3 regions of the Bordetella avium genome follow, and region 3 is predicted to be linked to each of the others. Evidence: predicted binding sites of a transcription regulator. Region 3 holds the regulator's gene; each other region holds the start of a gene.

Region 1 (4,452 bases), 970 kb from region 3:
CAGAAGACGCCGGATGACGTCATGGGCAAAGCCGCGTGACGCGAGAAAACGGGCCTGTTTAGCGTAAGCGTTGCGATCCTGGGGTTTCTCATCGTAGCGGCGACACCAAACCTCCCGCGCACGCTCGTACTCCGTGGCGCGCAAAGCTGCGCTGGCCGCGGCAATCTCGGCATCGTCAACACCGCTTTGGCGCAATTCCTGGACAATGCGCGCCGTTCCCTGGCGCGGCGCACGACGGTGCACCAGGCTTTGTGCAAAACGCGCATTGGATTGCCAGCCCTCTTTTTGCAAGGCGTCGAGCACCGTCTCGATGTCTTCGGCGCTTTCGGCATAGGGGCGCAGTTTGCGCGCTAACTCAGCACGCGAATGTTCTCGACGCGACAAATAGCCGACCGCACGCGCCTTGAGACTGAGGCCCTTGCGCGCTGCCGGCACTTCGGCAGGCTCGCTGGCCAGCGTTTCAAACTCGTCTTCGAGGCGCGCGCGCTGCCGTTCTTTGGCGGTCGGGAAAGCACACATAGGGAAAGCGAATGAGGAGGGGCCTCAGTCTTCCGCGCTTTCTTCGGCCGTCGGAGCGAACTCCGCCGCACGGGCTACGATGCCTTGGTTATCGCGGATCTTGTTTTCGATCTCGATGGCCATGGCACGGTTTTCCTTGAGGTACTCGCGCACATTGTCCTTGCCCTGGCCGATGCGGTTACCGCTGTAGCTATACCAGGCACCGGATTTTTCAATCACGTTGGCCGCCACACCCAGATCGATGATTTCGCCTTCGCGAGAAATACCGGCGCCGTACATGATGTCGAACTCGGCCTGCTTGAACGGCGGCGCCACCTTGTTCTTGACGACCTTGACGCGCGTTTCGTTGCCGACCACCTCGTCGCCTTTCTTGATGGAACCGATACGACGGATGTCCAAACGCACGGAAGAATAAAACTTCAGTGCGTTGCCGCCGGTGGTGGTTTCAGGGTTGCCGAACATCACGCCGATCTTCATGCGGATCTGATTGATGAAGATCACCATGCAATTGGTGCGCTTGATCGTGGCGGTCAGTTTGCGCAGCGCCTGGCTCATCAGGCGGGCCTGCAGACCAGGCAGGGCATCGCCCATCTCACCTTCGATTTCGGCCTTCGGCACCAGCGCGGCGACAGAGTCAATCACGATCAGATCAACAGAGCCAGAACGCACCAGCGCGTCGGTGATCTCGAGCGCCTGCTCGCCCGTGTCGGGCTGGGAGATCAGGAGATCGCCGAGATTGACGCCCAGCTTGGAAGCGTACTGGACATCGAGCGCATGCTCGGCGTCGACGAAGGCGCAGGTGCCGCCCACTTTCTGCATTTCGGCGATGACCTGCAGGGTGAGCGTCGTTTTACCCGACGATTCCGGACCATAGATTTCAACCACGCGGCCACGCGGCAGCCCGCCGACACCCAGCGCGATGTCCAAGCCCAGCGAACCGGTCGAAACAACCTGGATATCGTGCTCAACCTCGTTATCGCCGTAGCGCATGATCGAGCCTTTGCCGAACTGCTTTTCGATCTGGGAAAGCGCGGCAGCCAGGGCTTTAGCTTTTTCCGACGCAGCCTTGCTGGTTTTTTCGTCCATGGAGAGTCCTATGTAAGTGCGCCCTCAGGCCGGGCAAGCGGTTCATGCACAAGCAGTAATGCTTAAGCGATCATGCTTAAACGGTCATGCATAAGCGGTTCATGCTGCGTGGGGCATTGTCCACGCGGACGTGGAATTATGGCATCGGATTATACTGTACAAACAAACAGCATGTCTAAGTTTTCCACGTATTCCCTGAGTGGCAAGGCGGAAGGCCTGTGACAGAATGCGCCGCACAAGACGAAGGGGCAACCCGCCAGCGCCAAACAGACGCCAAGAGTGGCCGCTCCGATACACGCCCCGGCACGCGCCGGACAAACCCACGGTGTCGCATGCGCATCCTGATTGCCGAAGATGACAGTATTCTTGCCGACGGGCTGTCGCGCTCGCTGCGGCACAACGGCTACGCCGTCGATGCCGTGCGCGACGGCATGGCGGCAGACTCCGCGCTAGCCGCACAGCCCTTTGACCTTCTCATTCTCGATCTCGGCCTGCCTCAAGTCACGGGGCTGGAAGTGTTGCGCCGTTTACGGGCGCGCAATTCTTTGTTGCCTGTACTCATTCTGACGGCGGCCGACAGTGTCGAACAGCGCGTCAAAGGCCTGGACCTGGGGGCCGACGATTACATGGCCAAACCCTTCGCGCTATCGGAACTCGAGGCAAGGGTAAGAGCCCTGACACGCCGTGGCGCCGGCGGTGGCTCGACCCTTATCCGCCATGGCCGTCTGGTCTTTGACCAGACGGGACGCGTGGCCACGGTGGATGACCATGCCCTGGACCTATCGGCCCGCGAAGTCAGCCTGCTGGAAATTTTGCTAAGCCGCAGCGGCCGCATGGTCAGCAAAACGCAGTTGGTCGACCACCTTTGCGAATGGGGCGAAGAAGTCAGCACCAATGCAATCGAAGTCTACGTCCATCGTCTGCGTAAAAAGCTTGAGCCCAGCGGAGTCAAGATCATTACTGTGCGTGGACTGGGTTATTGCCTGGAACGCGATCAGGGTGCCGCCACCTACCCCCTCGCCAGCTGATCCGGCCATCGACGAAGCCGCACTCCAGGCGCTGCGCGAAAACGCCCAGGGACCGAGTTTCGCGCAGCCGCAACGCTCATTGCTGGGCGAAATCCTGGACTGGATGCTGGCGCCGCTGTTTCTCCTGTGGCCCATGAGCGTGGCCATCACCTATGTGGTGGCGCAAAACATCGCCAACGTTCCTTACGATCGTGCGCTGGCCAATAATTTAAGCCTCATCGCCAGCCAAGTGCAGGCCGAGAATGGCAGAGCCGCTCTCCACATGAGCCGCGCCGCGCGCGAGCTCTTGCGTGCGGATGAAACCGATAGCGTGTTCTGGCTGGTGCTGGGCAGCCATGGCGAGTACCTAGGCGGCGACCGTGCCCTGCCCTTGCCGCCCCTGGCCGGCCAAGCCCGCCCAGGGCAAGTGCGGTATGCCGACGATACCTTGCGCGGATTCAACGTCCGGATGGCCTACACCTGGGTCGATCTGCACCTGCCCGGCAGCCAGCCGCCGCTGCTGATCGTGGCCGAGACCAGCGAGAAACGCGCGCAACTGGCCAACGACATCATCAAGGGCGTGATCATTCCTCAATTCGTGGTGCTGCCGGTGGCCGTACTGCTGGTATGGTTCGGCCTGTCGCGCGGCGTCGCGCCGCTGAATGCCCTGCAACAGCGACTGCGGGCGCGGCGACCAGACGATTTATCCCCCATCGACGAGCGCGCCGCCCCTTCCGAAATCGCGCCTCTGGTCGGCGCCATGAATGAACTGTTGAACCGACTTTCGGCCAACGTCGAAGCGCAGCGACGCTTTGTCGCCGATGCGGCGCACCAGCTAAAGACACCGCTGGCCGGGCTACGCACTCAGGCCGAACTGGCGCTGCGCGACGCCAGTCCCGATGAAATGCAATCCAGCTTGAGGCAGCTTGTCGCGAGTTCGGAACGCGCCACCCGCCTGGTCAATCAGTTACTGCTACTCGCTCGAGCAGAAACGCCGGACGCCACCGGACTGGCGCCAGTGGATATCAATGCCATCGCCTCGGAACAGACCATGAACTGGGTTCCCCAGGCGTTGTCGCTGAATGCAGACCTTGGTTTTGAAGGGTGCGACGCTCCCGTGGAAATCATGGGCAATCCGATTCTGCTGGGTGAAATGATCAACAATCTTGTCGATAACGCGCTGCGTTACACCCCTAGCGGTGGCCATATCACAGTACGTGTGCGCCAAACGGCCGAGCACGCCGTGCTGGAAGTCGAGGACAGTGGCCCCGGCATCCCCCCCGAAGAACGCGAGCGCGTCTTTGACCGCTTCTACCGCGTGCTAGGCACCCTGTCGGATGGCAGTGGGCTGGGCTTGGCCATCGTGCGCGAAATTGCGCAGAAACACCGTGCCGGCGTACACATCGAATCTCACCCCAGCCGGCACTCCGACCTTCCCGGCACGCGTATCGTCGTCACCTTCAACTATTACGGCACCTATCCTGCCGATGAGCCCGAAACCCTGACCTAGGGAATGCCCGCAAGCTCCCAAGCGAGTGATGCATTAAGTTACATAATTAAGGTTCAGGTAAGGGTTACGTCAGAACCCCGTCAGTCTCGCTCCTTACTTTGGCAGTCATGCCCTGCGCCGCCATAAGCCCAGGGTACCGAGCACGGTGGAACACCACCGGCCGATAACGAGGAGACATCATGAGTACAACAACCGTGTCAGGCCCCAAGACGGAGCCCAGGCCCATGACCAAGGACGAACGTCGGGTGATTTTCGCCTCGTCGTTGGGGACCGTCTTTGAATGGTATGACTTCTATCTATACGGCTCGCTGGCCGCCATCATCGCGCAGC
Region 2 (4,452 bases), 620 kb from region 3:
GTCTTGTACCGGGTCGCCGACCATGTCTTGCATCTTTGCGAGCATGGGCTTCCAGTAGGGCGGAATGGTCTGCATGAAGGTAAAGAGGTTGGACACCCCAACGTAATCGACTGCGGCAGCGTACAGATCCGGTGTGAAAGTAATACCCGCCAGCGTGGCATAGCCGCCATAGCTGCCGCCGTAGATGCCGATGCGCTTGGGATCGGCGATGCCCTGGTCGATCAGCCATTTGACGCCATCCGTGATGTCATCCTGCATGGCCAGGCCCCATTGGCCGAAGCTGGCTTCCCAAAATTTGCGGCCATAGCCGGTGGAGCCTCGGAAATTCATCTGCAATATGCAGAAGCCCCGGTTGGCGAGGAATTGCACTTCGGGGTTATAGCCCCAACCGTCGCGCGCCCAGGGGCCGCCGTGCGGGTTCACAATGCACGCCAGGTTTTTGGGGTCCCGCCCTTTAGGCAGGGTCAGATAACCGTGGATGGTCAGGCCGTCACGGGCGGTGTATTGGATGGGCTGGACCGTGGCCATGTCGGCCTCGGGCAGAGAGGGATTGATATCGGCCAGCTTGTGCAGCGTGTCTTTTCGGGCGTCGTACAGGTAGCGGGCGCCCGGCGTGCGGTCGTTGTAGGCGGCGACGATGAAGCGATCTTCGTCCAAGTTCCAGCTTTGCACGCTGACCTCATAGCCCGGCAGATGACCTTGCAGATCGTCGAACAGCTTGCGGGTGTCTTCGTCGAAGAAACGGTGCTGCGGCTTGTCGGTCTGGTAGGCGGCCAGTGTGAGTACCTTGCGCTTGCGCGAGAAGCCGGCGCCATCGAGGTCTACCGTGTCGGCTTCGAAGATTTTTTCTTCGACGTCGGGCTGGGCCGGGTCGATCACGACCAGCGCCTGGCGATCGCGGCCCCGGTTGGACAGGGCGTAGAGCTTTTTGTCGTCGAAGGTGAAAAAAGCAGGACTGACGCTGGTGCGGTAGTCGGTGGTGATCAAGGGACGGAAGGGTGAGGCTTCGTCGTCTCGGTAGAGCAGGGTGGTGTTCAGGCCGTCGCTGACGATAGCCGCCCGTACACGGCCCGCATGGTCGGTCTGCCAGCCGACCACATTGCCTGGATTCTGGGCGACCTGCGTGGATTGACCGGTGCGCACGTTGACTCGGTAGACGTCAAAGACCTGCGGGTCACGCTGGTTGTGCGAGATGAGAACATGGTCGGGATCATCGGCCAGTTCGTCGATGATGTCAGCACGAACGCCGTCAAAGGGGGTGAGATCGGTAATTTTTCCGCTGATAGTGTCGACCGCCACGACGTGGAAATTCTCATCGCCGCCGAAGTCCTTCTGATAGAGGACGGTATCCCCGCCTTTCCAGAAGAAGTTGCTGATATCACGCGCGGTTTCGGTAGTCAGTTTGCGCGCTTCGCCCTGCGGGCGCCCATCGGCGAGCGCCTGCACATAGATATTCATGCGCGGCGGATGGCCATCAACGCTGACTGGCTGCATAAAGCCCAGCGTCTGGCCGTCATCGGCCAAGCGGAAAAAACCGCGCTCGGGATTGCGGAAGAAATCTTTCAGAGGGTATTGGCGCGGCGGCTGGGCCGAGGCGCCTAGCGCGGTGCCGATCATGCCTGCTGTCAGCAGGGCGCGGGTTAGCATTTTGAACACAATTACCTCCGTCATCTTGCGCCGCCGGGAACGGCGGCGACAGGCACCGTGCAGGCGCCAGAGGCTTTCGATCATGCCACAGGATTTTGGCAGGTGTCGAACCGGTCTGAATGCGGGATAATGCGGCGCAGTTTCTCGGAGGAATCATGTTCAAAGCCATCTCTCTCGCCAGCCTTGTCCTGGCTCTGGCTGGATGCGCGGTCGGCACCGGCCCCAATGACGGCGCCGTATCCGGCGAGGTGCAGGCTCAGGTGCCCCTTAAGGCAGCCTATGACGCCGCCGTCGCACAGGCGCAGCGCTGCTTGGTCGGGCAGGGGGGCTATCGCGTGGAGGGGCAGCTCAATGAGACGACGGCCGTGATGCGCGTGCTTCCCCCCTTTGGCAGCAATGAAATGGCACGGGTGGAAATCAAATCCACCGGCCCGCAGTCTTCGACCGCCCATATCAATATGTGGGGGCGCAGCATCTGGAACAGCGATGCCGTGCGCGCCATGAAAGACGCCATTACCTATGGCCTGCCGTCTTGTGTGGCTTATATGCCGGGTTCGCCGCAGCCCAAGGAAGAGGTCTGGAAGCTGCCCCGGCCGCGCTGATCCCGGCTTAGTCGCTGCCCGGCCGCTGCCGGACCAGCTTGAAGGTGGCCGACGCCTTGGCCACCAGTTCGCGGATTTCGCCCTCGCAGAAGGCGATGGAACTGCCTTTGCGCAGACAGCGGGCCTCGATCACCAGATCGCCCATGCCGGGCGTCATAAAGCTGGTGCTCATGTCTATCGTCGCCATGCCCAGATCAAGCCGATCACCGCGCGCGGCTGCGCTCAGGGTGAAATCCAGCACCGCCATCATCGTGCCGCCATGGACGTGGCCGCGGCTGTTGGTCAGTTCTCGCCGCCAGGGCAGGCGGCAGCGCGCCACGCCGTTTTCGGCAGACTCAGGGATGAGGCCCAGGTAATCCATCAGAGGAATGCTGAGGCCGAAGTAATCGTGTGTTGTCTCGTTCATGCTTATGGTTAGGTGCCGCGTGGGGCCTAGAATGTAGCGCGAAAAGCTGGCCGGGCCTGGACTTTGCATGGCCGGCAACGGGCCGGGGCTGCGCGGCGGGGCGACTCGGGTCATAATAGCGATACCGTATATTTATCCAGTAGTTTGTCTGGGCCAGGGCGCCGCCATGCCGTCAGAAATCCGAAAAATCGTGCATATCGACATGGATGCGTTTTATGCATCCGTCGAGCAGCGCGACCGCCCCGAGTTACGCGGCCAGCCGGTCGTGGTGGCCTGGACGGGCGCGCGTTCGGTGGTGTGCGCGGCCTCTTATGAAGCGCGGCACTTCGGCGTGCATTCCGCCATGGCCGTGTCGCGGGCTCAGCGGCTCTGTCCGGACGCGGTGTATGTGCCGCCGGATTTCAACCGTTATCGGGCGGTGTCGCGCCAGGTACGCGAGATTTTTTCGCGCCATACCGACTTGATCGAGCCGCTGTCGCTCGACGAGGCTTACCTGGATGTTACGGTCAACAAGTTGGGTTTGCCCTCGGCGACCGCAGTCGCCGAGGCCATCCGTGCCCAGATCCAGCGCGAAACCGGCCTGACGGCTTCAGCAGGGGTGGCGCCGAATAAATTTCTGGCCAAGATCGCTTCTGACTGGAACAAGCCCGACGGTCTGTTCGTGCTGCGGCCGGCCAAGGTGCTGGAGTTTCTCCAGCCGCTGCCGGTGCGCAAGGTGCCTGGCGTGGGCCGGGTAACGCAGGCCCGGCTGGAGTCCTTGGGCATTCACACCGTCGGTGATCTGGCCACGTGCGCGCCAGCCGAGCTGGAGCATCACTTCGGTCGGCACGGCTTGCGGCTCCATGAGCTGGCGCGGGGCCTGGACGAGCGCGAGGTGCAGCCCGATCAGCCGCTGCAGCAGGTGTCCGCCGAGAATACTTTTGAGCGCGATCTGCGCCTGGCCGACCTGGGTGAGGCGCTGGACCGCCTTGCGGCGCGGGTGTGGGAGCAGGCGCGCAAAAAAGGCCAGTTGGGGCGAACGGCAGTGCTCAAGCTCAAAACCGATCGTTTCCGTTTGCTTACACGCAGCCTCACACTGTCGCAGCCGCCGTCGTCGGCCGAAGAGCTGGCGGCGATTGCGCGCCGCCTATGCGCGCGCGTGGATTTGCCGGCGCATACACGCTACCGGCTGGCGGGGGTCGGCATGAGCAATTTCACCGACCCCGCTCAAAGCGCGCGCCAGCCTGATTTGTTTGGCGGCGCTTTCTAGCCGGCTCAGGACAGACGGGCCTTGACCTGTTGCGACAACTGCGACATGTCGGCGCGGCCTGCCAGGGCAGCCTTGAGAATCGCCATCACCTTGCCCATGACAGCAGGGCCGGTCACACCCTGAGCCTGCACCTCAGCCAGGGCGGCGGCAATGGCGGCTTCGACCTCTTCTGCGCTGGCGGCTTGAGGCAGGAACTCTTGCAGCACCAACAGTTCGGCCTTTTCCTGTTCTGCGGTTTCCGTGCGGCCGGCGGCCTCGAAGGCGGCGATGGATTCACGCCGCTGCTTGACCTGTTTTTCGATGATGGCGGTGATCTCGGCGTCGCTGACGTCGCGGCGCTCATCGACTTCTTTCTGCTTGACCGCGGCCAGCAGAAAACGCAGGGTGGCCAGGCGGGCGCTGTCTTTGGCGCGCATGGCCTGTTTCTGGGCGTCGAGTAATGCGGTCTTGAGCGAGTCGGTGCTCATGGCGGGGTCCTTGAGGGTTGCAGCAAAGCCCGTGTTTTAACCGCCCGCCTGGTAGCGGTGCAAGTCAGTTTTAAAGGTGTA
Region 3 (4,452 bases):
CATCGCTACGGGCAGAGAGGCTCACGAAGATCCGTCCAAGCGCTGGATCGCCGGCATCGCCGCAGGCGTATTCTATGTGCTGGTCGGAGTATTCGGGCTGACGCTCGCCGCCGTGTTCATGGCCTTGCCTGCGACCTTTATCACCACGCTGGCCGGTCTGGCGCTGTTGGGCACGATTGGCGGCAGCCTGGCCAGCGCGCTGGCCGATCCCAGGTCCCGCGAAGCATCGCTCATCACCTTCCTGGCCGCCGCCGCCAACATTAAGCTGCTTGGTATTGGTGGCGCTTTTTGGGGGCTGGTGATCGGCCTGGTGGCCTATGTGGGTCTCAACGGTCGCTTGCCGCAACGGGCAGCCAAGCCCGTCGTTGCTGGGCAGCCTATTAACGAGCGGCCAAGTCGATGATCGAGCCGCCAGGCGCGCAAACCTGGCGCGGACAGCCCAGCCGCTATCCCGAGGCCGCTAGGGCCTAGGATATCCGACACGACCTCGGCGCGGTGCAGGCGCTTCTGTTAACGCCCGCGCGCTTTGGCCCGCCCGAGCTTCTGTTCCGGCCTGTGCGGCTCAGGACCGGGTTTGGCGCCGCAGCGCCGGGTTCATGAAGCCCATCGTAACGATCAGTGAAATCGCCAGGACGGCCATGGCCGCCCAGGCCAGGCCCTGCGCTTTGCCCCAGCCCAGCAGCAGGCCGCCGACGATGCCGCCCGCAGCCACGGCGGTATTCCAGCCGGTGGTGTACATGGCCTGGGCGACATCGACCGAATCGCCGGCGAAGCGCGATAGGGCTGCTTGCGTGAGGGTGCCGAAGCCGCCTACCGCCAGTCCCCACAGGGCAGCAGCAGAGTAGACGATAGGAGCGGCATGACCCCACAGGCCGAATAGCATGGCGGCCAGTGCGAACAGCAACATGTTGGCCAGCGCGAGAAAGCGCAGGCGTCGATCCACGAGGGCGCCCACCATCCAAAGCCCGACGACCGAGCCCGCGCCGAAGGTGAAAAGCACCACATCAACCTTGCTGGCCAGCCCGGCAACCTGCAGCAGCGGTTCGATGTAGATGTACAGAATGTTGTGCGCGACGACGAAGCTGAACACCACAATCAGCACGGCGCGGATGCCGGGCTTGAGAAAGACCTTTGCCAGCGGCTGGCGTTGGTCGCGGCTCTGGCCTGCGAAGTCAGGCACGACGGTTTTTATCCATACGATGAGCACCAGGGCGAGCAAACTCATCAGCCCGAAGGCCGCTTGCCAGCCGATATGCCGTCCCAGCAAAGCGCCGGCGGGTACGCCGAGCACTAGCGCAATGGTGCCCCCGATGCCGACGGTTGCAATCGCGCGTCCGCTCAGGTGGGCGGGAGAGATACGGACGGCGTAGCCCGCCAGCATAGACCACACGATGCCGCCGAATACGCCGGCAAAGAATCGCGCGGTGATGGACAGCGTGTAGTCGCGCGACAGGGCGGTAAGCAGGTTGACGACGGCGAAGCCGGCGATTGCGAACAGCAGCAGAGGGCGTCGGCGCACACCCTGTGTGAGCGTCATCACCGGAATCGCGGCGACCAAGGCGCCCACGGCATAGACCGTGATGAACTGGCCTGCCAGGCTTTCCGATACCTCCAGGCTTTGCGCAATCGATGAGAGTACGCCCGCAGGCAGAATTTCAGTGAGCAGCGTGATGAAAGCGGCCATCGCCAGCGCGAGCAGACCGCCCAGTGGCAGTTGTTGCGCGTGGCGGGATGGGGTTGCGAGGGTGCGAGTCATTCCTGGTATTTCCGGTTTTGGCTCTTGGTGGAGCGTGGCGGCGTAATCATGCCTGCATAGGACTGCGTGGATATCATGTCGCCCTGAAATTAGGGAAGCCAAGGCGGCAGCTTGTTTGCGACTGATACGGAGCCGGCAGTCATGCCTGCGCCAGCAGAGCAGGTGTGGGTTGCAGCAGGAGCGCCGATGTCTAGCTCGCGCTTGATGTGCGGGTCGAGCAAGCGGGTTTGTCTTCGTGCGAAACGATCCTCGAACAGGCGGCGCACATGCCGCAGCCGCCGCTTGATCGATTCGGAGGCAAGACCATTGCCGCAGGCCGGGGGGGGCACGCCGGATGGCGTAGCGCCGGGCGGCTGCGCGGCGACTTTGTGTCGGCGCGCCTAGGGGTCTTGGTGGGTTTGATCAGAGGGCAGGGCCGGGGTGGTTCTGTGCTCTGGTGCAGGTATTAATGCAGAGCGTGGGTGCGGATCAGGCCGACAGCAACCCCTTCGAGCGCGAATTCGTCATCGGGGGCCACCAGGATGGGAGAGAACTCGGGATTTTCGGGCAGCAGCTCGATGCGGCTGCCGTGGCGCTGCAGACGCTTGACGGTGACGTCATCGCCCAGCCGGGCCACGATGATCTGCCCGTTGCGCGCCTCGCTCGATTTTTTGACTGCAAGCAGGTCGCCCTCAAGAATGCCTGCGTCACGCATGCTCATGCCGCGCACTTTGAGCAGGTAGTCAGGGGCTTGCGAAAAGAGGCTGGGATCGACGCCGACGTCGCGCTCGACATGTTCGGCGGCCAGAATCGGGCTGCCGGCCGCCACCCTGCCTACCAGCGGCAGCAGCAACTGTGACAGCGAAGCCAGGATGGGGGAGGGCGTGGGTTCCGCATCTTTGAGGCGTATGCCGCGGGACGCGCCCGCCGTGAGCTCGATGGCGCCTTTGCGCGCCAAGGCTTTGAGGTGGTCTTCGGCAGCGTTGGGCGATCGAAAACCCAAGGCCTGGGCGATTTCGGCACGTGTGGGAGGAAAGCCCGTACGGGCGACGGTTTGCCGGATGAGGTCCAGGATTTCCTGCTGGCGTTCCGTGAGTTTCGTGGCCATGGTCGTGATCTCAATAATGGCCCGAGGCTTGTGTAAACCACGGACTGTATGTATATACAGCGTGATTCTGGGGGACATAGCCAAAAAATGCAAGTGATGGCAGATGGCCCGCCTGCGCCATGATCCGCGTGTTGCGTCTTACATGGCAGGGTGGTGATCGGGCAGGGAGGGGCAGGCGCGAAGGGGCCAGGGACTGCGCCTGAAGGGGGCATGGGCTAGGCCCGAAACGAACAAACCTTCCGTGTTGGCGGAAGGTTTGTCAGGGCTGGCGCGCAAACGCCAGCGATTACTTCAGAACGGCGGCGATCGCGGCAGCGACGGTGTCGATATTGCGGCTGTTCAGGGCGGCTACGCAGATGCGGCCGCTGGACACCGCGTACACACCGTGCTCATCGCGCAGGCGGTCCACTTGGGCAGCGGTCAGGCCCGAGTAGGAGAACATGCCGCGTTGTTGCAGCACGAAGCTGAAGTCCTGCGTCACGCCTTGCGCCTTGATCTTCTCGACCAGCTGCTGGCGCATCAGGCGGATGCGGTCGCGCATGGCGTCCAGTTCCTGCTGCCATTCGGCGAACAGTGCGGGCGTGTTGAGTACGGCGGCAACCACGCTGCCGCCGTGGGTCGGCGGGTTGGAGTAGTTGGTGCGAATGACGCGCTTGAGCTGGCTCAGGACGCGGGTGGCTTCGTCCTTGTCGCCGGCGACGGCGGTCAGGGCACCGACGCGCTCGCCATACAGCGAGAACGACTTCGAGAACGAGGAGCTGATCAGCATGGTCAGGCCCATGCTGGCGAACAGACGCACAACCGAAGCGTCTTTTTCCAGGTTTTCGCCAAAGCCTTGGTAGGCGATGTCGAGGAAGGGGACCAGTTTGCGGGCCTTGACGACTTCGGCGATCTGCTTCCACTGCTCGGCCGTGGGGTCCACGCCGGTGGGGTTGTGGCAGCAGGCGTGCAGCACGACGATGGTCTGTTCGGGGGCTGCTTGCAGCGAGGCCAGCATGCCATCGAAATTCAGGCCATGGGTGGCGGCATCGTAATAAGTGTAGGTTTCGACTTTGAAGCCGGCGCGCTCGAACAGGGCGCGGTGGTTTTCCCAGCTCGGGTCGCTGATCAGGACTTTGGATTGCGGCAGCAATTGCTTGAGGAAGTCGGCGCCGACTTTCAGCGCGCCGGTGCCGCCCAGCGTCTGGGTGGTCAGCAAACGGCCTTCGGCAGCCAGCGTGGAATCGGCGCCGAACAGCAGGGCTTGCGCGCCCTTGTTGTAAGCGGCGATGCCTTCGATGGGCAGATAGCCGCGGGCGGCAGCGGCTTCGACACGGGCCAGTTCGGCCTTGCGAACGGCGCCGAGCAGCGGGATGTGTCCCTCATCGTCGTAGTAGACGCCCACGCCCAAATTCACTTTGCCAGGGCGGGTGTCGGCGTTGTACTGCTCGTTCAGACCAAGAATGGGGTCGCGCGGGGCGAGTTCGACGGAAGCGAAGAGGGTGCTCATGGGACTAGATTGAGTGGGTGGACGCACAATCGCGTGCTGTGGATAATGGTGGGTTTACCCTCGGACAAGTCTAGCATGACAGACCCTGGATACGTCGAATTTCCCGGCAGTCCTTTTCAA

The links. Region 3 encodes LexA, which represses DNA repair genes until DNA is damaged. Its sites were predicted from a motif close to ACTGTATNNNNATACAGT; they were not measured.
Region 1: the regulator LexA is predicted to act here: its motif matches at 1,759-1,776, upstream of recA (recombinase RecA).
Region 2: the regulator LexA is predicted to act here: its motif matches at 2,779-2,796, upstream of dinB (DNA polymerase IV).

The regions. Positions count from the first base shown of each region.
Region 1 covers NZ_CP139969.1:1,298,112-1,302,563, reverse strand. Annotated here, with positions in the region: gene recX (recombination regulator RecX) at 1-519, opposite strand, end outside; gene recA (recombinase RecA) at 544-1,605, opposite strand; gene U0029_RS06245 (response regulator transcription factor) at 1,938-2,633, shown strand; gene U0029_RS06240 (sensor histidine kinase) at 2,737-4,122, shown strand; gene U0029_RS06235 (MFS transporter) at 4,302-4,452, shown strand, end outside.
Region 2 covers NZ_CP139969.1:1,646,313-1,650,764, forward strand. Annotated here, with positions in the region: gene U0029_RS07875 (S9 family peptidase) at 1-1,647, opposite strand, end outside; gene U0029_RS07880 (BPTD_2524 family lipoprotein) at 1,803-2,249, shown strand; gene U0029_RS07885 (PaaI family thioesterase) at 2,257-2,655, opposite strand; gene dinB (DNA polymerase IV) at 2,822-3,904, shown strand; gene U0029_RS07895 (GatB/YqeY domain-containing protein) at 3,910-4,371, opposite strand.
Region 3 covers NZ_CP139969.1:2,271,111-2,275,562, reverse strand. Annotated here, with positions in the region: gene U0029_RS10540 (benzoate/H(+) symporter BenE family transporter) at 1-403, shown strand, start outside; gene U0029_RS10535 (MFS transporter) at 563-1,756, opposite strand; gene lexA (transcriptional repressor LexA) at 2,202-2,843, opposite strand; gene U0029_RS10525 (amino acid aminotransferase) at 3,130-4,332, opposite strand; gene uvrB (excinuclease ABC subunit UvrB) at 4,408-4,452, shown strand, end outside.